3 regions of the Polaromonas sp. DSP2-3-2b2 genome follow, and region 1 is predicted to be linked to each of the others. Evidence: predicted binding sites of a transcription regulator. Region 1 holds the regulator's gene; each other region holds the start of a gene.
What was found. The regulator LexA, encoded in region 1, represses DNA repair genes until DNA is damaged. The targets are predictions, from matches to a motif close to ACTGTATNNNNATACAGT.
Positions count from the first base shown of each region.

Region 2: the regulator LexA is predicted to act here: its motif matches at 2,457-2,474, upstream of ACP7AD_RS05910 (DNA topoisomerase IV subunit B).
Region 3: the regulator LexA is predicted to act here: its motif matches at 3,108-3,125, upstream of recA (recombinase RecA).

Region 1 is NZ_JAFCTH010000008.1:36,232-43,920, forward strand. Features, by position in the region: gene adk (adenylate kinase) at 1-220, shown strand, start outside; gene ACP7AD_RS08905 (asparaginase) at 267-1,232, opposite strand; gene lexA (transcriptional repressor LexA) at 1,359-2,063, shown strand; gene ACP7AD_RS08915 (hypothetical protein) at 2,207-2,608, shown strand; gene ACP7AD_RS08920 (D-2-hydroxyacid dehydrogenase family protein) at 2,772-3,779, shown strand; gene ACP7AD_RS08925 (3-hydroxyacyl-CoA dehydrogenase) at 3,836-5,359, shown strand; gene ACP7AD_RS08930 (oxepin-CoA hydrolase, alternative type) at 5,361-6,140, shown strand; gene ACP7AD_RS08935 (Crp/Fnr family transcriptional regulator) at 6,459-7,184, shown strand; gene ACP7AD_RS08940 (phosphotransferase) at 7,214-7,689, shown strand, end outside.
Region 2 is NZ_JAFCTH010000004.1:165,282-172,970, forward strand. Features, by position in the region: gene dapA (4-hydroxy-tetrahydrodipicolinate synthase) at 1-207, opposite strand, end outside; gene ACP7AD_RS05900 (class I SAM-dependent methyltransferase) at 300-929, opposite strand; gene ACP7AD_RS05905 (MFS transporter) at 1,121-2,362, opposite strand; gene ACP7AD_RS05910 (DNA topoisomerase IV subunit B) at 2,521-4,500, shown strand; gene ACP7AD_RS05915 (lytic transglycosylase domain-containing protein) at 4,500-5,414, shown strand; gene parC (DNA topoisomerase IV subunit A) at 5,673-7,689, shown strand, end outside.
Region 3 is NZ_JAFCTH010000015.1:53,714-61,402, reverse strand. Features, by position in the region: gene ACP7AD_RS13270 (sensor histidine kinase N-terminal domain-containing protein) at 98-1,537, opposite strand; gene ACP7AD_RS13265 (response regulator) at 1,695-2,369, opposite strand; gene ACP7AD_RS13260 (MarR family winged helix-turn-helix transcriptional regulator) at 2,524-3,021, opposite strand; gene recA (recombinase RecA) at 3,209-4,372, shown strand; gene recX (recombination regulator RecX) at 4,485-4,964, shown strand; gene ACP7AD_RS13245 (alcohol dehydrogenase family protein) at 5,091-6,224, opposite strand; gene argC (N-acetyl-gamma-glutamyl-phosphate reductase) at 6,237-7,148, opposite strand; gene sucC (ADP-forming succinate--CoA ligase subunit beta) at 7,387-7,689, shown strand, end outside.

The DNA.
Region 1 (7,689 bases):
CGACCTGACTGGCGAGCTGCTGATCCAGCGTGAAGACGACAAGGAAGAAACCGTCGCCAAGCGGCTTGAGGTGTACAGCGCCCAGACTCGCCCGCTGGTGGCCTATTACTCCAACTGGGCAGAAGCCGCACCCGACGAAGCGCCAAAATACCGCGCCATCAGCGGTACGGGCAGTGTTGAAGAGATCACCGAAAGAGCCATCAAAGCGCTGGCGGACTGAACAGGTTCAAAAGCCGGCCCAAGCCATCCCCCCGGGATGGCTTTTTTTATGCCTGCCTGGCAGCTGAAAACTGCGCGTCTTTAGCGACCAAATCAAGCATCAGCGCAATCCTCGCTTTGACCGGACTGAGCCCCTGCGAATCGGCGATCGTATTGCCCGGCAACGGCAAAACACGGCCATCAGGGCAACGCGTCGAACGAACGACCCGCACGCCGGCGGCCTGGGCATTGAGCAAACCGGCTTGCAGGTCCCCATGGATCGTGCCGTTGCCCGTGCCGGCCACCACCAGCCCCCGCACCCCCTGATCGACCAGTGCCTGAACCATGAGCGCGCTCGCGCCAGCGTAACTCATGACAATCTCGACACGGGGCCAGATTGCTATGTTTTCAATAGCTATAGACGCAATACCAGCATGCGGAATAGGCCAATTTCTTAACAATCTAAGCTTGCATTCCTCAACATAGCCGACGGGACCGGCATCGCCGGAACTGAAAGCGTCGAGCTTGTATGGATGCACTTTTTGCACATCAAGCGCACTGTGTATCGTTCCGGCGCAGACGGCCACGACACCGCAGGCCCCTGGATGCCGGGCGACCGCCACGGCATCCATCACGTTTTGCGGGCCATCGGGCGCCAGCGCGGTGGCAGGACGCATGGCGCAGGTAAGTACCACCGGCTTGGTCGGTTGGCATGCCGATTGCAGAAAATAAGCCGTCTCCTCCAGCGTGTCGGTGCCGTGCGTGATGACAATGCCCTGGACATCGTCATCCGCAAGAAAATGGCGCACGCGGGCCGCGAGTTGCGCCCACACGTCAAAGCTCATGTCCTTGCTGTCGATCTGACTCACCTGTTCACTGACGATCAAGCCGCTTCCGGCCAGTCCAGGAATGGCTGCAAGCAGTTGGTCAATTCCCACCTGTGCAGCCGTGTAGCCAATGTTGTCAGCGGCATGGGCAGCCTTCCCGGCAATGGTTCCGCCGGTTCCCAAAATGACCAGTTTGCGACGCTTCATAAGATGTGGTTGCTTTTTAATAAAAGCTGTATGAAAATACAGCTACTGGCTATTCATACAGACCTGTTGAATTTTCCCATTGCGCTGATTTCAGGCATGTCCCGTTTTAATCCAAGGTCAAAGCTTATGCGCACTTTCAATGATTTTTCCGCTTTGCCTGCTGACAGACCCAAGCTAACCGCCCGACAGGCACAAATCCTGGAATTAATCCAGAATGCCATCGCCCTGACAGGCGCTCCTCCCACGAGGGCAGAAATCGCGGCCCAGCTCGGTTTTCGTTCGCCTAACGCAGCCGAAGAGCATTTGAAGGCGCTCGCCAAAAAAGGCGCCATCGAACTCATCAGTGGCACTTCGCGAGGCATTCGACTTCGAACCGATGCCCTGCGGGCCTTGAACGAGTCGCGGATGGACCCGTTTGTCATGCCGCCCGAGCGGCTTGCCCAGCTGGCCCTGCCACTTGTCGGCCGCGTGGCAGCGGGTAGCCCGATCCTTGCGCAGGAACATATTGAACATATCTACCATTTCGAAAGTTCTCTGTTTGATCAGAAGCCCGATTACCTGCTCAAGGTGCGTGGCATGAGCATGCGCGATGCGGGCATCATGGACGGTGACTTGCTGGCCGTGAAGCAGACCAGGGAAGCCCAAAATGGACAGATCGTGGTCGCCCGGCTCGGCGACGAGGTCACCGTCAAACGCTTTCACCGCAACAAGCACCTGATCGAACTGCTGTCCGAAAATCCCGACTTCAAGCCTATCGTGGTCCAGCCCGGCGAACCCTTCGAGCTTGAAGGCCTGGCCGTCGGGTTGATTCGCGGCAGGCTGTCGATTTAATCCTGCCGGACTTCCTGCGCCTCCTGCTCGCGTTGCTGCTACCCGGTATCGGCAGCAAAACTGCCTCCCTTTGAAAACGATCCGCCTTTCTATTGGCAGACCCTGCCACGCCTGTGTCCAAACTTTATCAACTGGAGTTCTTTATGAGAATCATCAGCTTTTCACATGCCCCCATGCAAGCCTTCTGGACGGCACCGGTTCAGGCGCTGGCGCCATGGATCACCCGGATCAGGCACTCTTTTGGGCACAGCGCAGCTTCATCCATCACTCAGCGCTCGGCCGGGGCAGCACCATCGTCTTTTCTGCCTTGCACCGCCACTGCAAGCAATGACGCCATTTTTGACATACCCCCTGAAATGGCCGAGCCGCCCCGTCTAGCGGTGTCACCGGAACCGGCCCGCAGCACACTGCGCGTCGTGCGCGAATCCGACGCAGCCATCAGGCCCGATTGCGCAGGACGCATGGTCATTTCAGGGCGAATGGCCGACGTCTGTGCGGAACTAGATCGCATGGCCTTGCAAGCAGCAGCCAATATGGCCGATTGATGATTTTTCCAGCACCAGGCAAAAACGCCTGGCAACTGCAATGAAGCAGAACCAGGCTGCCAGCCCCAGCACCTTGAACCTTGACGTGAACAGGAAGCGTCCTATTCAGAGTACGAGCCGCTGATCTTCAAAAAAACAGGAATCTTGAAGGCACAATATCTGCATGAATATTGTGATTCTTGATGATTACCAAGACGCGGTGCGAAAGCTCGCTTGCGCCTCCAGGCTTGAAGCCTATCCGGCCAAGGTCTACACCAACACCGTCAAGGGCGCGGGCCAGTTGTCGGTCCGGCTGAAAGACGCAGACGTGATCGTGCTGATCCGCGAGCGCACGCACCTGACACGCCAGCTGATTGAAAAACTGCCCAAGCTCAAGCTCGTCGTGCAGACTGGCCGGATCGGCAGCCATGTGGATGTGGCCGCCTGCACGGAGCGCGGCATTGCGGTGGCCGAAGGCACAGGCTCACCGGTTGCACCGGCGGAACTGACCTGGGCGCTGGTCATGGCGGCCATGCGCCGGGTTCCGCAGTATGTCTCGCATCTCAAGCACGGCGCGTGGCAGCAGTCGGGGCTGAAATCGGCGTCCATGCCGCCAAATTTTGGCCTCGGAACCGTGCTCAAGGGCAAGACGCTGGGCATCTGGAGCTACGGCAAGACAGGCCAGCTCGTGGCCGGCTACGGCCGGGCGTTTGGCATGCGGGTGATCATCTGGGGCAGCCCGGCATCGCGCGAGCGCGCCCAGGCCGACGGATTTGAACTCGCGCCCAGCAAAATCGAGCTGTTCAAACAATGCGACGTGCTCAGCCTGCACCTGCGGCTTGGAGAAGAAACCACCGGCATCGTCACGCTGGAAGACATGTCGCACATGAAACCGAGCGCGCTGCTGGTCAACACATCGCGCGCCGAGCTGATTGAGTCCGAAGCGCTGATTGCTGCACTCAACCGGGGCCGTCCGGGCATGGCGGCGATCGACGTGTTTGAATCCGAACCCATCCTTCAGGGGCATGCCCTTTTGCGGCTGGAAAACTGCATCTGCACGCCGCACATTGGCTATGTCGAGCAGGACAGCTACGAGATGTACTTTGGCGCAGCCTTTGACAATGTCATCAATTTCATCAAGGGCACGCCGACGAATATCGTCAATCCAGGCGCGCTGCAGGTCAGGCGCTAGCCCCCTGCATTGCCACGCCCGGCGTACAACTTTTTTTCCTGGCCAGCGAGTTCACCATGCAAGCAACTTTTTATCAAACAGTCGGCATCGTGGGCACAGGCGCCATGGGACGAGGCATTGCCCAGATTGCCGCGCAGGCCGGCAGCACGGTCAGACTGATGGATGCGCAGCCGGGCGCCGCGCAGAAAGCGCGCGAGGCGCTGTGCAGCCAGTGGGACCGCATGACCGAAAAAGGACGCATCAGCGCCGACACCGCCGAGGGCCACAAAGCCAGGGTCCAGGTCGCGGACACGCTCGCTGACCTGTCCGATTGCGATCTGGTGATTGAAGCCATCGTCGAGCGGCTGGACATCAAGAAAGCGCTGTTCGCCCAGCTGGAGGCCATCGTGCCTGAGCAAACCGTGCTGGCCAGCAACACATCGTCTCTGTCCGTCACGGCGATGGCGGCCAGGCTCAAGCATCCGGTCCGCTTTGCCGGCTACCATTTTTTCAATCCGGTGCCGCTGATGAAGGTCGTGGAAGTCATTGCCGGCCTGAAAACCGACGCCGCTACCTGTCATGGGCTGAGCGAATATGCGCGCCAAATGGGCCATACGCCGGTGCAGGCGCAAGACACGCCGGGCTTCATCGTCAACCATGCCGGGCGCGGCTACGGCACCGAGGCGCTGCGCATCGTCAGCGAAGGCATTGCCGATTTCGCCACCATCGACCGCATCCTGCGCGACCAGGCCGGCTTCAGGCTCGGCCCCTTCGAGCTGATGGACCTGACCGGACTCGATGTGTCGCATCCGGTGATGGAATCCATTTACCACCAGTATTACGAGGAAGACCGTTACCGCCCCAGCGTCATCACCGCGCAGCGCCTGGCGGGCGTCCTGCTCGGACGCAAGACTGGCGAGGGCTTTTACCGCTACGAGGGCGGCGTTGCCCAGGTGCCTGCCGAAGCCCCCGTTCCCGAGGTGGCCCAAATGCCGCCGGTCTGGGTGTCGCCCCGCGCGTCGCGTCGCCCGGAACTGCTGCAATTGCTGAAAAACCTCGGCGCCCACATCGAGATCGGCGCGTCGCCGTCCCAGCAGGCGCTGACGCTGGTTGCGCCGCTCGGTTTCGACATCACCACGGTCGCCGTGGTCGAGCGCCTGGACCCGGCGCGCACCGTCGGCATCGACATGCTGATCGATGACGCCGCCACCAAGCGCCGCGTGCTGGCCACCAACCCGGCCACGCGCAGCGACATGCGCGATGCCGCCCATGCGCTGTTTGCGCGCGACGGCAAGGCGGTCAGCGTGATCCGCGACAGTGGTGGCTTTGTGACGCAGCGCGTGGTGGCCACCATCGTCAACATTGCCAGCGACATCTGCCAGCAGGGCATCTGCAGCCCGAAAGACCTGGAGACCGCCGTCACGCTGGGCCTGGGCTACCCTATGGGGCCGCTGGCCATGGGCGACCGCTACGGGCCGACCAATGTGCTGGAAGTGCTGTTCAACCTGCAGACCGTCTATGGCGACCAGCGCTACCGGCCCTCGCCCTGGCTGCGCCGCCGGGGCGCCATCGGCCTGAGCCTGATGCACAAGGAAAACTGACATGTCCGGCGCATTGAAAAGCACCAGCGAAAGCGGCACGCTCATCCTGACGCTGAGCAACCCGGAACACAAGAATGCACTCGGCCCCGACATGTACGCCGCAGGCATCGAGGCGCTGAACGCCGCCGAGAACAACCCGGAAATCCGCAGCGTGGTGATCACCGGCGAAGGCAGCATGTTTTGCGCCGGCGGCAGCCTGCAGCGGCTGCAGACCAACCGGCACCTGGCGCCCGAAGTGCAGGCGCAGAGCATCGAGGCGCTGCACAACTGGATCGAGGCCATTCGCACCTACCCCAAGCCGGTGATTGCGGCGGTCGAAGGGGCAGCCGCCGGTGCCGGCTTCTCGCTGGCGCTGGCCTGCGACTTCATCGTCGCCGCCGACAACGCCGTGTTCGTGATGTCCTACAGCAGCGTGGCGCTGTCGCCCGACGGCGGCGGCAGCTGGAGCCTGGCGCGCGCCCTGCCCCGCGCCCTGGCCAGCGAACTGCTGATGGGTGCGGAGCGCATCAGCGCCGGGCGGCTGCACGCGCTGGGCCTGGTCAACCGCGTTACCGCTGCCGGCGACGCGATCGGTGAAGCGCTGGTGTTGGCCGCGCGGCTCAACGCGCGCGCACCGAATGTGCTGGCCAGCATCAAAGACCTGATCAACGACGCACCGGCCAATACCCTGAGTCAGCAGCTCGACAGCGAACGCAACCATTTCGTGCGAAACCTGCACCATGCCAATGGCGGCGAAGGCATCGAGGCTTTTTTGCAAAAACGCTTGCCGCATTACCGCTAGCACCACTCCTGATTCAATAGCTGCTTGCGCATATGCAGCAAGCGCAAACGGCCTATTTCTGTTAAAAAGTGGCATCACTGCTATTGACAGCCGTGCGCCAGCGGTGCGACCAGAGGCCATCCGTCCGTGCTGGTTTTTACGATTGACTTGACATCGCCACCGGCCAAGAATTGCCCGATCCGCCCCCCCCCGCAGGATTCCAGCTTGAAACGGGCTGCTGCTTTCCTGGCCATGCGACACCCATGCGACAGCAGGCATATGCGCTGCAGGTCGCGATAGCGACAATGCAAACCTTGTTAGTCACCCAAAAGACAGACCATGGACGATCCCATTCTTACGATAGATGAAAGAGCGGCTATCAACAGCGGCCGCTGGTTCTCATCCCTTTCACCTTCCCTCAGGCACGACATCCTCCGATGCGCTTATGTCAAACGATTCAAAGATGGCGACCTCATCGCGGCGCGCGGCGATCCGCCCGAGGAATGGATCGCCTGTGCCATGGGCGCGGTGCGCGTCAGCTCGACGTCGATTTCCGGCAAGCAGGTCACGCTGACCTATGTCGAGCCGGGCATCTGGTTCGGCGATGTGGCGATCTTCGATGGCGAAAGACGCACCCACGATGCCTATGCCCACGGCACCACTACCACCCTGTGCGTGGCGCGCGCCGACCTGCGCAAGATCCTGAATCAGCATGTCGAGCTGTACGAAGCCATGCTGCGCCTGCATGCGAGGCGCATCCGCCAGCTGTTCGGCTTGGTCGAAGACCTCAACACCCTGCCCTTGCGGGCGCGGCTGGCCAAGCAGTTGCTGCACCTGGTGCGCAGCTACGGCGTTCCCAGCCTGGCCAACGGAAACGACACCCGCATCAGCCTGCAACTGGCGCAGGAAGAACTGGCGCAACTGCTGGGCGCCTCGCGCCAGCGGGTCAACCAGGAACTCAAGGCGATGGAGCGCGAGGAAGCCATCCGCATCGAGCCGGGCGGCCTGGTGGTGCGCAACCGACAGGCGCTGTTGCGCATTTCAGAAGCAGATACTGAAAAATAACAAGACCCGCTACGAAGGAGACAAACCCCATGAGCAACTTTGACCATTTTGTCGGCACCCGGGCCGTCACCGCCGGCCAGGCGTTTGATATTGAAGCGCTTGGCGCCTACCTGAGCGCGCATCTCGACGGCTTCAGCGGCCCGCTCGATGTTGAGATTTTCAAGGGCGGCCAGTCCAATCCAACCTACAAGCTGATCACGCCCCATGCCAGTTACGTGATGCGCGCCAAACCCGGCCCGGTCGCCAAACTGCTGCCGTCAGCGCATGCGGTCGAACGCGAATTCAAGGTGATGCAGGGCTTGCAGGGCACAGCCGTTCCCGTGCCCAAGATGTTTTGCCTGTGCGAGGACGAATCCGTCATTGGCCGGGCTTTTTATGTCATGGAGTTTGTCGAAGGGCGCGTGCTGTGGGACCAATCGCTGCCGGGCATGACGCCGCCGCAGCGCGGCGAAATCTACGACGAGATGAACCGTGTCATCTCCGAATTGCACAAGGTCAAATTTGC
Region 2 (7,689 bases), on a different contig from region 1:
AGCCTGCTCGACCGAAACGCGGATGATCTCGCAATGCTCCTCGACGTTCACCGTGGGCGATTCGCCAGTGGTGCCGACCACGCCGATGCAGTCGGTGCCCTCTGCAATGTGCCAGTCAACAAGTTTGCGCAGCGTGGCGTAGTCCACGCTGCCGTCTTCATGCAAGGGGGTTGCCAGAGCAACAATACTGCCAGTAATGGGGTTCATGTCGTGCTTGTAACGTCATGGCTGGAGTGATGGAGAGGCTTCAAGGCGTTGAAGGCCGGACCAAAAAGCCAAATGCGCATTCTACCCAGAGCTCAACGCAGGGTGTATCTGGGCGGGTCGGACGCTGTCACCGGCAGCGCATCGCCTGAACGCGCCGCACTCGCCGCTTCACGGACGGCAGCAATGCGCTGGACGAAACGCGGCGATTTTCCTTCGGGCTCTTCGAGAAAGCCGTCTTCGAAGGCAACGATGCGCAGCATGCGGCAGGTGTCCAGCAGCTCGCCGGGGCGCAGCAAAAAGTCAGGCCGCGAGGGCTTGCCCACAGTTTCATTGCCTTGCGCAAAGGTTTCGTAAATCAGCACGCCGCCAGGCGCCAGGCTGTCCAGCAGCGTCGGCATCAGCGGTCGCCACAGGTAGTTGGTGACCACCACCGCATCGAACTGGCGGCCCGCGAAGGGCCAGGGCCCATTTTCAATGTCGGCCACCACGGCTTCGCAGGCCGGGGCTGGAATTGCTATGGAATCAATAGCTGCCTGCGCCCGGTCCACCAGCGCCAAAGGGTGATTTCGTTCATGAAACCAGCGCGCATGGCGGCCATGTCCGCAGGCGACGTCGAGCACCACGCCGCCCGGCTTGACCAGGTGCGACCAGCGCTGCACCCAGGCTGAAGGCGCTGCCGCGTCCGCATGATGTCCGTCAAAAGCAGGTTTATTTACTATCATTTATATAGCTGTCCACGCACGTCCTGATTGCGCAGGAGGCCTAAAATGCTTGAAATTTGAAGAAGAGGACCTAAAAGCACGACCAGACCTGGTCGGCCAGCGTGACCAGGAACTCGGGCCGCATGTACAGGGAAAACACGCCCAGCGATGCCAGGGTGGCAAGGCTCCACAGCAGGGTTTTCTGCAGCATCTCAGGCGCCCTGCGGCAAGCCGCCGGGGCTGCTGCGGTGAATCGGTGTTTCGCGCACCGGCAGGTTCACCAACGCGGCCAGCACGCCCAGCGCAATCGCGATGTACCAGACGATGTCGTAGCTGCCGGTGCGGTCATACAGGAAGCCGCCCAGCCACACGCCCATGAACGAGCCGATCTGGTGGCTGAAGAAGATGAAGCCGCTGAGCATGGACATGTGCTGGATGCCGAAGATCTGCGCCACCACCGCGTTGGTCGGCGGAATCGTTGACAGCCACAGCAGGCCCATCAGGCTGGAAAAGATGTAAACGCTGGCCGGGCTCAGCGGCGCAGCCAGAAACACGGCAATCACGACCGCGCGCGAGAAATAGATCGTCGCAAGAATCTTCCGCTTGGCGATGCGCTGGCCCAGCACTCCCGCCGCGTAGGTGCCGAACACGTTGAACAGGCCGATCAGCGCCAGCGCGTAGCCGGCCACCTGCGGCGACAGGCCCTTGTCCTTGAGGTAGCTGGGCATGTGCACGCCAATGAAGACGACCTGAAAGCCGCAGACAAAGTAGCCCGCCATCAGCATCTGAAAGCTCGGGTACTTGAGCGCCTCGCGCAGCGCCTGGCCGATGCTCTGGTCGCGCTTGACCGGAGCGCCGCCGGCAAAGCTTTTTTCTCGCAGGCCTAGCGCCATCGGCACGATCAGCAGCACGGCGCCGCCCAGCACCAGGAGCGCGGTCTGCCAGCCCAGCGTGCTGATTAGGAAACCTTCGGTCGGCACCATCAGGAACTGGCCGAAGGACCCCGCCGCCGCCGCCACGCCCATGGCCCATGAGCGCTTGTCGGCCGAAATGTTCCGGCCGATCACGCCGTAGATCACCGCATACGTCGTTCCCGCCTGCGCCGCGCCAATCAGCACGCCAGCCGTCAGCGTGAACAGCAGGCCGGTCGGTGACAGCGCCATGCCGACCAGGCCCAGCGCATAGAGCACGGCGCCGCCGGCGATCACCCGGAACGCGCCGAAACGGTCGGCCACCATGCCGGCAAAAATCCCGAAGACGCCCCAGGACAGGTTCTGCACCGCAATCGCAAAGGCAAAGGTTTCGCGCGTCCAGCCTTGCGCCTGCGTGATGGGCTGCAGCCACAAGCCAAAGCCATGCCGGATGCCCATCGACAGCGTGACAATGGCCGCGCCACAGGCCAGGACCTGGAACATCGACAGTTTTGGGGGGGACGAAAGGGCGCTGGAAGTCATGTACGGACTTTAACGAAAATGTTCTCCAAAGGCAGTCGCCTGCGCAAAAGGTGATTCGCCAATCATTTGCTTGAGGAAATGGCTGGCCTTGAAGGCTGTATGTTTGTACAGTTTACTTGGCTGCCACGGTCTACAATTCAGGCAACACTTGAACTGCCATGGCCGATAAAAACATCACCGCTTCCCCTGCATATTCCGAAAGTTCGATCCGCGTTTTGAAGGGCCTGGAGCCCGTCAAGCAGCGCCCGGGCATGTACACCCGCACCGACAACCCGCTGCACATCATCCAGGAAGTGCTCGACAACGCCGCCGACGAGGCACTCGCCGGGCACGGCAAGAAGATCAAGGTCACGCTGCACATCGACGGCTCGGTGACGATCGAGGACGACGGGCGCGGCATTCCGTTCGGCCTGCACCCGGAAGAAAAAGCGCCGGTGGTCGAGCTGGTTTTTACCCGGCTGCATGCCGGCGGCAAATTCGACAAGGGCAAGGGCGGCGCCTACAGCTTTTCGGGCGGCCTGCACGGCGTCGGCGTGAGCGTGACCAATGCGCTGTCCACCCGGCTCGAAGTCACGTCGTATCGCGAAGGCAAGGCGGCGAGCCTGGCTTTTTCGGGTGGCGACGTGATCGAGCCGCTGGTGGTGCGCAAAAGCGAAAACGGCGACCGCAAGACCGGCACCACGGTGCGCGCCTGGCCCGACGCCAAATACTTCGAGTCGCCGGCGCTGCCGATGGCCGAGCTGACGCACCTGCTGCGCAGCAAGGCGGTGCTGATGCCCGGCGTGACGGTGACGCTGACGAACGAGAAAACGAAGGACGTGCAGACCTGGGTCTTCAAGGGCGGCCTGCGCGACTACCTGATGCAGACGCTCAGCGCCGACCTGGTGATTCCGATGTTCGAAAACGAAGGCTTTGCCGATGCACAGCACGAAACCTTTGCCGAAGGCGAGGGCGCCAGCTGGGCCGTAGCCTTCACCGAGGACGGTGCGCCGGTCCGCGAAAGCTATGTCAACCTGATCCCGACCAGCGCCGGCGGCACGCACGAAAGCGGGCTGCGCGACGGCCTGTTCACGGCGGTGAAGAGCTTCATCGAACTGCATTCGCTGCTGCCCAAGGGCGTGAAATTGCTGCCCGAAGACGTGTTTGCCAGAGCCAGCTACGTGCTGAGCGCGAAGGTGCTCGATCCGCAGTTCCAGGGCCAGATCAAGGAACGGCTCAATTCGCGCGACGCGGTGCGGCTGGTGTCCAGCTTCGTGCGCCCGTCGCTGGAGTTATGGCTGAACCAGCACGTTGATTACGGCAAGAAACTGGCCGAGCTTGCCATCAAGGCTGCCCAAACCCGCCAGAAGGCCGGCCAGAAGGTCGAAAAACGCAAGGGCTCGGGCGTGGCCGTGCTGCCTGGCAAGCTGACCGACTGCGAAAGCAAGGACCTGGCGCACAACGAGGTGTTCCTGGTCGAGGGCGACTCGGCCGGCGGAAGCGCCAAGATGGGCCGCGACAAGGAAAGCCAGGCCGTGTTGCCGCTGCGCGGAAAGGTGCTGAACACCTGGGAAGTAGACCGTGACCGGCTGTTCGCCAACACCGAAATTCACGACATTGCCGTCGCCATTGGTGTTGATCCGCACGGGCCGAACGACACGCCGGACCTGAGCGGCCTGCGCTACGGCAAGGTCTGTATCCTTAGCGATGCGGACGTGGACGGCTCGCACATCCAGGTGCTGCTGCTGACGCTGTTTTTCCGCCATTTCCCTAAACTGATCGACGCCGGCCATGTGTATGTCGCCCGCCCGCCTTTGTTCCGCGTTGATGCGCCGGCGCGCGGCAAGAAGCCGGCGTCCAAGGTGTATGCGCTGGACGCGGGTGAGCTGACCGCCATTCTGGACAAGCTGCGCAAGGACGGCGTGCGTGAAAACGCCTGGAGCATCAGCCGCTTCAAAGGCCTGGGCGAAATGAGTGCCGAGCAGCTCTGGGACACCACGCTCAACCCCGACACCCGGCGCCTGTTGCCGGTGCAGCTGGGTAACCAGGATTTCTTGCAGACCGAAAGCCTGATCACTAAACTGATGGGCAAGGGAGAGGCCGCAGCGCGCAGGGAGTTGATGGAACTGCATGGAGATGCTGTGGATATCGATATTTGATGATTACTGACCCACTACGCCCATCATCCACCGCGACAACCGCCAAGGGCCGGCAGTTCTGGAAAACGCCGCAAAGGCGCGCGGGAATCCTGGCCACGCTGGTGCTGCTGGCCATGCACACCACACCGGCACGGGCCGACATCTGGGGTTATGTGGACGAGGACCGCATCCCGCATTTCGCCTCCAGCCGCCTTGACGACCGCTACGAGCTTTTTCTGCGCGACAACGTCGAACCCTACCGCCTGATGGACGTGCCCCGCAAGGCGCAGGAGAGCAGCCTGGAACTGGTCGCCGTGCCTGCCGTGGCCGGCGCGACGGGCGCGGTCATGCTTTCCCCCCGGATGGCGGCTTTTTTCGACCGCTCGCCAGGCTATAAGGCGGCCAGCCCTTTGCTGCGCGAAGCATCGACCAAGCATGGCATCGACTATTCGCTGCTCAAGGCCCTGATCGCCACCGAGTCCGGCTTCAACACCTTTGCGGTGTCGCCCAAGGGTGCCGTGGGCCTGATGCAGCTGATACCGCCGACCGCCGAGCGCTACGGCGTCACCGCAGGCAAGGACGGCTCGATTGAAAAAAAGCTGACCGATCCGAAAACCAACATCAGGGCCGGCGCCCGTTACCTGGCTGATCTGATCAAGATGTTTCCGGGCCGGCTGGAACTGGCGCTGGCCGCCTACAACGCCGGCGAAGGCGCGGTGCAGCGGGCGGGCAACCGGATTCCCAACTACCCCGAAACCCAGAACTACGTGAAGACCGTCATGCAGCTCTACGGCGGCCTGACGCCTCCCGGGTTCAAGGCACCAACCGGCCGGGTGCATGTGGAGCTGAAAGGCCCACGCACCGGGCGCACCGGTCTGCCGACGCTGGGCGATGCGACACATCCGCTGCCGCGCACTGACTTGGCACGCGAATAGGACCCGGATTTTTTCGCGGTTCCGAGGGTGTCCTGAAACCGGGCGGCAAAGGCCTCGCGCCTGACTTTCGCCATTCATCCGCCACAATGAGCGTTTCGTTACTTTTGTTGCGGCGCGCGATGAGCCGGAAAATGCTGCTCGATTCCGTTTTCAAATCAATCCGCCCCGTGCGCTCCTTCGCCTTGCCTTCGCGGGCACCCGTTGCTGCTTCGCGCCCCATTCCAATGCTTGACTTCTTACTGACTGATTAAAAAAACCATGGATCTTTTCACGCCAGATGCTGAACTACCAATGCCTGCAACGCCTGATGAAGACTCGCTGGCAGCCTATGCTCAGCGCGCCTACCTTGAATACGCGCTGAGCGTCGTCAAGGGCCGTGCGCTGCCGGATGTCTGCGACGGCCAGAAGCCCGTCCAGCGGCGCATTCTCTACAGCATGGCGCGCATGGGCCTGGCCTTTGGCGGCCCCAACGGCGCGACCGGCGCCCGGCCGGTGAAATGCGCGCGTGTGGTTGGCGACGTGCTCGGCCGCTTTCACCCGCACGGCGACCAGGCGGCGTATGACGCGCTGGTGCGCATGGCGCAGGACTTCTCGCAGCGCTATCCGCTGATCGACGGGCAGGGAAACTTTGGCTCGCGCGATGGCGACGGCGCCGCCGCCATGCGCTACACCGAGGCCCGCCTTAGCCGCATCACCAGCCTGCTGATGGATGAGATCGACGAAGGCACGGTCGATTTCATCCCCAACTACGACGGCTCGACCGAAGAACCCCGCCAGCTGCCAGCGCGCCTGCCGTTCACGCTGCTCAATGGCGCCAGCGGCATTGCCGTCGGGCTGGCGACCGAAATCCCGAGCCACAACCTGCGCGAGGTGGCCGACGCCTGCGTGGCGCTGATTAAAAGCCCCAAGCTCACCGACGAAGAACTCTACGCGCTGATTGCCGGTCCCGACTACCCGGGCGGCGGCCAGATCATCTCCAGCGGTGCCGAGATTGCCGCAGCCTACCGCACCGGGCGCGGTTCACTGAAAGTGCGAGCGCGCTGGAAAATCGAGGAACTGGCGCGCGGCCAGTGGCAGCTCGTCGTGCAGGAGCTGCCGCCCGGCGTCAGCACCCAGCGCGTGCTGGAGGAAATCGAGGAAATCACCAACCCCAAGATCAAGCTCGGCAAAAAGGCGCTCAGCCTGGACCAGGTGCAACTCAAGCAGGCCATGCTGGCGGTGCTCGACGTGGTGCGCGACGAATCGAGCAAGGACGCCGCCGTGCGCCTGGTGTTCGAGCCCAAGACCAGCCGGACCGCCCAGGCCGAACTGATCAACACGCTGCTTTCGCACACCAGTTTGGAAAGCTCGTCGCCCATCAACATGACGATGATCGGCCTGGATGGCCGGCCGACGCAAAAGTCGCTGCGCCAGATGCTCAACGAATGGATCGCCTTTCGCCAGACGACGATTGAAAAACGCTCGCAGCACCGGCTCGACAAGGTGCTGGCGCGCATCCACATCCTCGAAGGGCGGCAGACCGTGCTGCTCAACATCGACGAGGTGATCGCCATCATCCGCCAGTCCGACGAGCCGAAATCGGCGCTGATTGCAAGGTTCTCCTTAAGCGACCGGCAGGCCGAGGACATCCTGGAAATCCGCCTGCGCCAACTGGCCAGGCTCGAAGCCATCAAGATTGAGCAGGAACTCAAAATCTTGCGCGAGGAAAAGAGCAAGCTGGAGGACATCCTGGGCAACCCGACGGCGCTGCGCCGGCTGATGGTCAAGGAAATCGAAGCCGATGCGAAGCAGTTCGCCGACCCGCGCCGCACGCTGATCCAAGCCGAGAAAAAATCGGTGCTCGAAGTCAAGGTGCTCGACGAGCCGGTCACGGTCGTGGTGAGCAGCAAGGGCTGGGTGCGCGCGCGCGGCGGCCACGGTCATGCGCCGGCCAGCTTTGCCTTCAAGGCCGGCGATGAACTGTATGCCACGTTTGAATGCCGAACCGTCGATACGCTGCTGGCCTTTGGCAGCAACGGCCGGCTGTATTCGGTGCCGGTGGCGATGCTGCCCGGCGCGCGCGGCGACGGCCAGCCGGTCACGACGCTGATCGAACTGGAGTCGGGCACGCAGCTGCTGCATTACTTTGCCGGGCCGGCATCGGCCATGCTGCTGCTGTCAAGTTCGGGCGGCTATGGCTTCCTGGCGACGGTGGAGAACATGGTCTCGCGCAACAAGAGCGGCAAGGCCTTCATCACGCTGAATGAGCGTGAGGGTGGGGGTGAGACGATCTGCC
Region 3 (7,689 bases), on a different contig from region 1:
GTGCACTAAGTTTGCTATGTAAAAAATAGCTGACTACGCCCGTATATATTGCGCAATACGCTGTTTTGATGAGTTTTTTATGCTGACCCGGCCCGAGTCAAGCCATGCCGACAAAGCGCAGCGTCACGCGCGTGCCCGGCGAATCCGGATAGCCGGGCAGGTTGGCGTCCTCGACCGTGATCGACGCGCCGTGCTGCTGCGCGATTTCCTGCACGATGGCCAGGCCCAGGCCCGAGCCGTCCACATTCGTGCCCAGCGCGCGGTAAAAAGGCTGGAACACCAGTTCGCGCTCCGACTCCGGAATGCCCGGCCCCGAGTCCTCGATGATCAACACCAGGATGCCGCTGAAGCGGTCCACCATCAGCCGCACCGTGACATGGCCGCCCGCCGGCGTGTAGTTGATGGCGTTGTCCACCAGGTTGCGCACCAGCTCGCCGAGCAGCGTCGGGTTGCCTTGCAGGTGCGTGGCCGGCTCGCCGGCATCCGGGCCGTCATAGCCCAGGTCGATGCGTTTTTCCAGCGCGCGCGGCACCGAATCGGCCATGATGCTTGACACGATCTTGACCAGGTCCACGCGCTGCCTGGCCAGCGCCCGGCCGGTGGTCTCGGCGCGCGCCAGCGCCAGCAACTGGTTGACGGTGTGGGTCGCGCGAATGCTGGCCGCGCCGATGTGCCGCAGCGAATTCTTCAACTGGTCGGCATCGGTTTCGCGCTGCGCCAGGTCGGCCTGCATGCGCAGCCCGGCCAGCGGCGTCTTGAGCTGGTGCGCGGCGTCGGCCAGGAAGCGCTTCTGCGTGGACAGCGACACCTTGAGCCGGCTCAGCAGGTCGTTGACCGAATCGACCAGCGGCACCACTTCCTCGGGCACGCCGCTTTCATCGAGCGGACTCATGTCGTCGGGTTTGCGGGCGCGGATGCGCTTTTCCAGCTGCGCCAGCGGCTTGATGCCGCGCACCAGCGCCAGCCACACCAGCAGCACCGCCAGCGGCAGCGTGACGAACTGCGGCACCATGGTGCCCTTGACGATCTCGGTGGCCAGCGTCTTGCGCTTTTCCAGCGTTTCGGCGACCTGCACCAGCACCGGCATGCTCGCCGGCGTGGTGCTTTTCACCTCCACCTTGATCCAGGTGTAGGCCACGCGAACGTCCTCGCCCAGGATCACGTCCTCGCGCAGCCGCACTTCGCCGTCGCCGGCTTTTTCCTCGTCCGGCGGCGCGGGCATGGCGTGCTCGCCGCTCAGGTATTCGCCGTGTGTGCCCATGACCTGGTAGTAGATCAGGTCGGTGTCGTCGGCCCGCAAAATCTCGCGCGCCGGCGCCGTCAGGTTGAACTGGACCTGGTTGTTTTTGACCACCAGCAGCTTGGCCAGGGCCTGCACGTTGTATTCCAGCGCCCGGTCGAAGGGCTTGCCAGCGATGTTCTGCGCCACCAGCCAGGTCAGCACCAGGCTGATCGGCCATAGCAGCAGCAGCGGCGTGAGCATCCAGTCAAGGATTTCGCCGAACAGGCTGCGCCGCTCGCGCTGAAAGAGTCTCATGGCCCCCACGCTCCCCACTGCGTGTGGTTCGCGGCCCCCCGAGGGGACGCTGCGCCTGCAGCCCGGCAAAGCCGGTTCTGCGGCCCTTGCTGGAGGATGCGGGAACAGCCCAGCTCTGCGACCGTGATCTTCCTATTTGCCCTCAGCGATGGCATGCCTAACCAGGAATCTTTTCTAGGCAGTAACCCAATCCGCGCACGGTGGCGATGCGCACCGGACCTTTTTCGATTTTCTTGCGCAGCCGGTGGATGTACACCTCGATGGCGTTGTTGCTGACTTCCTCGCCCCATTCGCACAGGCGTTCGACCAGCTGGTCCTTGCTGACCAGGCGACCGACGCGCTGCAGCAGCACTTCGAGCAGGCCAAGCTCACGCGCTGAAAGCTCGATCATCTGGCCGTCAATCGTTGCCACCCGGCCGGCCTGGTCATAGACCAGCGGGCCGTGCTTGATGGTGCTGCTGGCCCCGCCCATGCCGCGCCGCACCAGCGCGCGCACCCGCGCTTCAAGCTCCTGCAGCGAAAACGGCTTGGCCATGTAGTCGTCGGCGCCGTAGTCCAGCCCCTTGACGCGCTCTTCCACGCTGTCGGCCGCCGTCAAGATCAGCACCGGCAACACCGAGCCGCGCGCGCGCAGGCGCTTGAGCACCTCCAACCCGTGCATTTTCGGCAGGCCCAGGTCCAGGATCAGCAGGTCGAATTCGGTGTTGGTCAGCAGCGCGGCGTCGGCTTCCGTGCCGCTGGCCACATGGTCCGCCGCAGCGCCGGACGCGCGCAGGGTACGCAGCAAGCCGTCGGCCAGAACCTGGTCATCTTCGGCAATGAGAATACGCATGGACTTTTCTCCCTGAAATCAGCCGCATCAAGACGTGCGGAATGAAAGCTATTTTCTCTTCGGATTTTAGGCTTCGGGCAGGGGTAATTACGGGGTTCAGGCACAGATTGGCGCGGTCATGTTGAGGATGAGCTTGCAGATGCGTCTGGTCCGCTCAGGGACCGGCATAGGCCTCCAGTCCAAGCGCCACCACGGTCGCCACATCGTCGCCCACCGCCTGCCGGAATTCGTCCTCGGCCTGCACCACGGCTCCGCGAAAAGCCTCCAGCCAGGCCAGGCCGGATTCGGTGAACACCACGCGCCGGGCGCGCCGGTCGTGCGGGTCGGCTTCGCGCCTGACGATGCCCCAGGCTTCGCACTGGTCGACCAGGTCGCCCATGGCCTGCTTGCTCATGCCGGCACTCAGCGCCAGATCGGTCAGGCGCGAGCCGCCCACGGCCAGATGCCGCGTGATGTGGATGTGCGCGGCCCCGACCTGGTCGCGCGCCGCCAGGTTGGACAGCGCCAGCGGCACGTCGATGCTGCCGGCCATGAGCTGCAGCACGCGCGCGTCAAAATGGCGCAGCGCCTCGCCCATCAGCCGGCCCAGGTGCGTCAGCCGCCAAGTGGTGTCATAGCCCGCATGGGCGCTTGAAATCGTCGTTTCCTGCATGCGGCCATGCTACTTGATCCAGCGGTATTTCATCAGGCAAACTGACTAAAAACAGGGTTTACTTTGATCTATGTTGCCCATAAAGTACTGTTCATGCACCCAGTACTGCAATAAAGAGCAGTCTGAAACTATTGGTGAAAAGTGCGTGCAAAACTTTTTACCCCATTGATTCTTAAGGAGATTTTTCATGGACGCACCGATCAAGACCGCTCCCGGCCTGAACACCGAAAAAGCCAAGGCGCTGGCCGCCGCACTGGCGCAGATTGAAAAGCAGTTCGGCAAGGGCACCATCATGAAGCTGGGCGCTGGCGAGGTGATTGAAGACATCCAGGTCGTGTCCACCGGCTCGCTGGGCCTGGACATTGCCCTGGGCGTCGGCGGCCTGCCGCGCGGCCGGGTGGTCGAAATCTATGGCCCCGAGTCGTCGGGCAAGACCACGCTGACGCTGCAGGTGATTGCCGAAATGCAAAAAATCGGCGGCACCTGCGCCTTCGTCGATGCCGAGCATGCGCTGGACATCCAGTACGCGCAAAAGCTCGGCGTCAACCTGCAGGAGTTGCTGATCTCGCAGCCCGACACCGGCGAGCAGGCGCTGGAAATCGTCGATTCGCTGACGCGTTCCGGCGCGGTCGACCTGATCGTCATCGACTCGGTCGCGGCGCTCACGCCCAAGGCCGAGTTAGAGGGCGAAATGGGCGACTCGCTGCCCGGCCTGCAGGCGCGGCTGATGAGCCAGGCGCTGCGCAAGCTGACCGCCACCATCAAGAAAGCCAACTGCATGGTGATCTTCATCAACCAGATCCGTATGAAGATCGGCGTGATGTTCGGCAGCCCCGAAACCACCACCGGCGGCAATGCGCTGAAGTTCTACGCCTCGGTGCGTCTCGACATCCGGCGCATCGGCTCGATCAAGAAGGGCGACGAGGTCATCGGCAACGAAACGCGCGTCAAGGTGGTGAAGAACAAGGTCGCCTCGCCGTTCAAGACCGCCGAGTTCGACATCCTGTACGGCGAAGGCATCAGCCGCCTGGGTGAGGTGCTCGACCTGGGCGTGGCCGGCCATATCGTCGAGAAAGCCGGCGCCTGGTACGCCTACAAGGGCGAGAAAATCGGCCAGGGTCGCGACAACTCGCGCGAATTCCTGAAGGAAAACCCGGCGCTGGCCATTGAGATCGAGAACAAGGTGCGCGAATCGCTGGGCATTCCCTTGCTGCAAGCCGCGCAGGGCAGCGCCGCGCCCGAGAAAGCCGCCAAGCCCGAGAAAGTCGAGAAAACTGAAAAGCCCTTGAAGGCGATGGCCGACAAAGCGCTGCCGGCGCCCTTGCCGCCGGTGGCCCCGATCGCGCCTTGATCCGGATTTATATGAAAAATCGGGCTTTTGCGCAGTGTCCGTATGCGTGGGCAGCTATTGAAAGCATAGCTGATTTGAGTTGCGGAATGCCTGCCTGCGCGGGAGTTGCGCGATGAGTGAAGCCAAACCCGCCGCCCGCGCGGGCTTTGGCCTGTCGCTCAAGGGCCGCGCCCTGCGCCTGCTGGCCGCCAGAGAGCATTCGCGCACCGAGCTGGAGCGCAAGCTCAAAGACCATGAGGAAACGCCGGGCCAGCTGGCGCAGGTGCTCGATGATCTGCAGGCCAAGGATTTCATCAACGAGGCGCGGGTGGTCGAGTCGGTCATCCACCGGCGCGCCGCGCGCTTTGGCGCTTCGCGCATCAAGTTCGAGTTGCTGAACAAGGGGCTGGGCGCCGAGGCGGTGGCCGAGGCGGTGAACCGACTCAAAAGTAGCGAACTCGAACGCGCCCGCGAGATCTGGTGCAAGAAGTTTGACGGGCCGGCAGTTGATGCCGCCGGGCGCGCCAAACAGATGCGGTTTTTAGCCGCCCGGGGCTTTGGCGGCGACGTGATCCGCCGCGTCGTGACGCACACGGACGCCGACGAGGACTGATCTGCCCCTCAATTCAGAAATTCAGAAATTCAGAAGAAAAGCCTGCCAGCGCAATGGATACGAGCGCAAGCAGCTATCTATTAAATAGCAGCCAAGAGCGCCCGGTGCGGGCGCACAGCCGGTCGCTTACGGCTGGCTCGGCGGGGGCGGAATCAGCACAAACTTGCCGACATGGGTTTTTTCCAGAAATGCCCGCTGCGCCTGCGCGATCTGCGCCAGCGCAAAGCTTTGCGCCACCAGCGGCCGCAGCTCGCCGCGCTCGATGTAGGCCACCAGGTTGGCAAACACCGGCTCGTCCCAGGCGGTGCAGCCCAGCAGCGAGAGGTTCTTCAGGTACAGCGTGCGCAGGTCCAGCGTCACCAGCGGGCCGGCAATCGCGCCCGACGAGACATAACGGCCGCCGGCTTTGAGCACCTTGAGCATGCCGCCAAACGCCGACCCGGCGACGTTGTCCACCACCAGGTCCACAGAGTTTTCGCCGAGGCAGGCCACCAGGTCGTCATCGCGCGCCACCACGCGGTCGGCGCCCAGCGACTTCACGTGTTCCATTTTTGATTTCCCCGCGATGGCCGTGACGATGGCGCCGCGCCGCCTGGCCAGCTGCACCACGGCCGAGCCGACGCCGCCCGACGCGCCGGCAACCACGACCTGCTCGCCCGCGCGCAAATTGGCCCGGTGCAGCATGTTTTCAGCGGTGCCGTAGGCGCACGGGATGGTGGCCAGCTCGGCATCGCTCCAGTCGCTGCGGACCGCAAACACCTCGCTGGCGGGCACCTTGACGAACTGCGCAAAAGCGCCGTCAAAGTCCGAGCCCATCCAGATGTTGTCCAAAGAGCCGAAGCCCGCAGGCCGAATGCTGGGGCGCACCAGCACGCGCTGGCCGATCAGGCGCGCGTCGCCGCCCGGCGCCACGGCCACCACGCGGCCGCAGCAGTCGGTGCCCTGGATGAAGGGAAACGGCGTGGGCTGGCCCCAGCCGCCGTCGGGCGTCGGGCTGGCCGCGTTGGCATCCCTTGCTGCTGCCGCGTCTTGCGTGGCCGTGGTGACGGCAGCCGAGTACCAGCTCAGGCGGGTGTTGATGTCGGTGTTGTTCACGCTGGACGCCAGCACCTGCAGCAAGACCTCGCCCGGCCCCGGCACGGGAACCGGCACGTCCCGGTAGACCAGCTGCTCGTAGCCGCCGTGGCCGGTCGTGACCACCGCCTTCATCGTGGCCTGGCCTTCTTTCAGGTCAAAGCGCTTGGGGTCTTGAGGCGTCATGACTGCCAAGGTTCAAAGCCCCAGCATCAGCTGCAGGTTTTGCACCGCCGCGCCCGACGCGCCCTTGCCCAGGTTGTCCAGCCGCGCCACCAGCACCGCGTGGCGGTGGGCGTCGTTGCCAAACACCCGCAGTTCCATCTTGTTGGTGTCCTTGAGCGCCAGCGCGTCCAGCTTGCCCGATTCGGGCGCGGCCTCCACCGTCACCCACTCGCTGCCCGCGTAGTGTTGGGTCAAAACAGCGTGCAGTTGCGCGGCGGTCGGCTGGCCGGGCAGCAAGTCCAGGTGCAGCGGCAACTGCACCAGCATGCCCTGGATGAAGTTGCCGACCGACGGAATGAACACCGGCCGGCGCGTCAAGCCGGTGTATTTCATGATCTCGGGCAGGTGCTTGTGCTCCAGGCTCAGGCCGTACAGCTCGAAGGCCGGCGCGGTGCCGGCTTCGTAGGCCTCGATCATCTGGCGTCCGCCGCCCGAATAACCGCTGACCGCAGGCAGGCTCAGCGGGAAGTCAGGCGGCATCAGGCCGGCATCGACCAGCGGACGGATCAGCGCAATCGCGCCGGTGGCGTAGCAGCCCGGATTGGCGACGCGGTCGGCCGCCATCACGGCTTCTTGCTGGCCCCGGACCAGTTCGGGAAAGCCAAATACCCAGCCAGGGGCCGTGCGGTGCGCGGTCGAGGCGTCGATGATCTTGGGTTTTTTGCCCGGCAGCGAGTCGATCATGGCCACCGATTCACGCGCCGCGTCGTCATGCAGGCACAAAATCACCAGGTCCACCTGCGCCATCAGGTCACGCTTGGCGGCCGGGTCCTTGCGCAGTTCGGGCGCAATGCTGACCAGTTCGATCTGCGCCATGGCTTGCAGCCGCTCGCGGATCTGCAGGCCGGTGGTGCCGGCTTCGCCATCAATAAAAATTTTGGGCATGAATACTTTCAGCTAAAAACGCTGCCTATGGGCAAGGGTTTCTGGATAATTGCGCACTATTCTGTATGTAAGAACCACATAAGTTTGGTGCGTCGCAGCATGATACAGTTCCGGGTTGCTGCCTGCAGTAACCGCACACACGCTGGTTTTGAGCCGATATGGCCTGTTCCTTGTTCTTCCAACAGCCCTGCCCAAGACCCTGTTGCACCCCTCTTTTACTGAATCCTGAAGGTTTTTCATGAAAATTCACGAGTACCAAGGCAAGGAAATCTTGCGCAATTTTGGTGTGCCAGTGCCGCGCGGTATTCCTGCGTTCACGGTGCAAGAGGCGGTGGAAGCCGCGCAAAAGCTCGGCGGCCCGGTGTGGGTGGTCAAGGCGCAGATCCACGCCGGCGGACGCGGCAAGGGCGGCGGCGTGAAGGTTGCCAAGACGATTGAAGACGTCAAGCGCATCGCTGGCGAAATCCTCGGCATGCAGCTCAAGACGCACCAGACCGGCCCCGAAGGCCAGAAGGTCCGCCGCCTGTACATCGAAGACGGC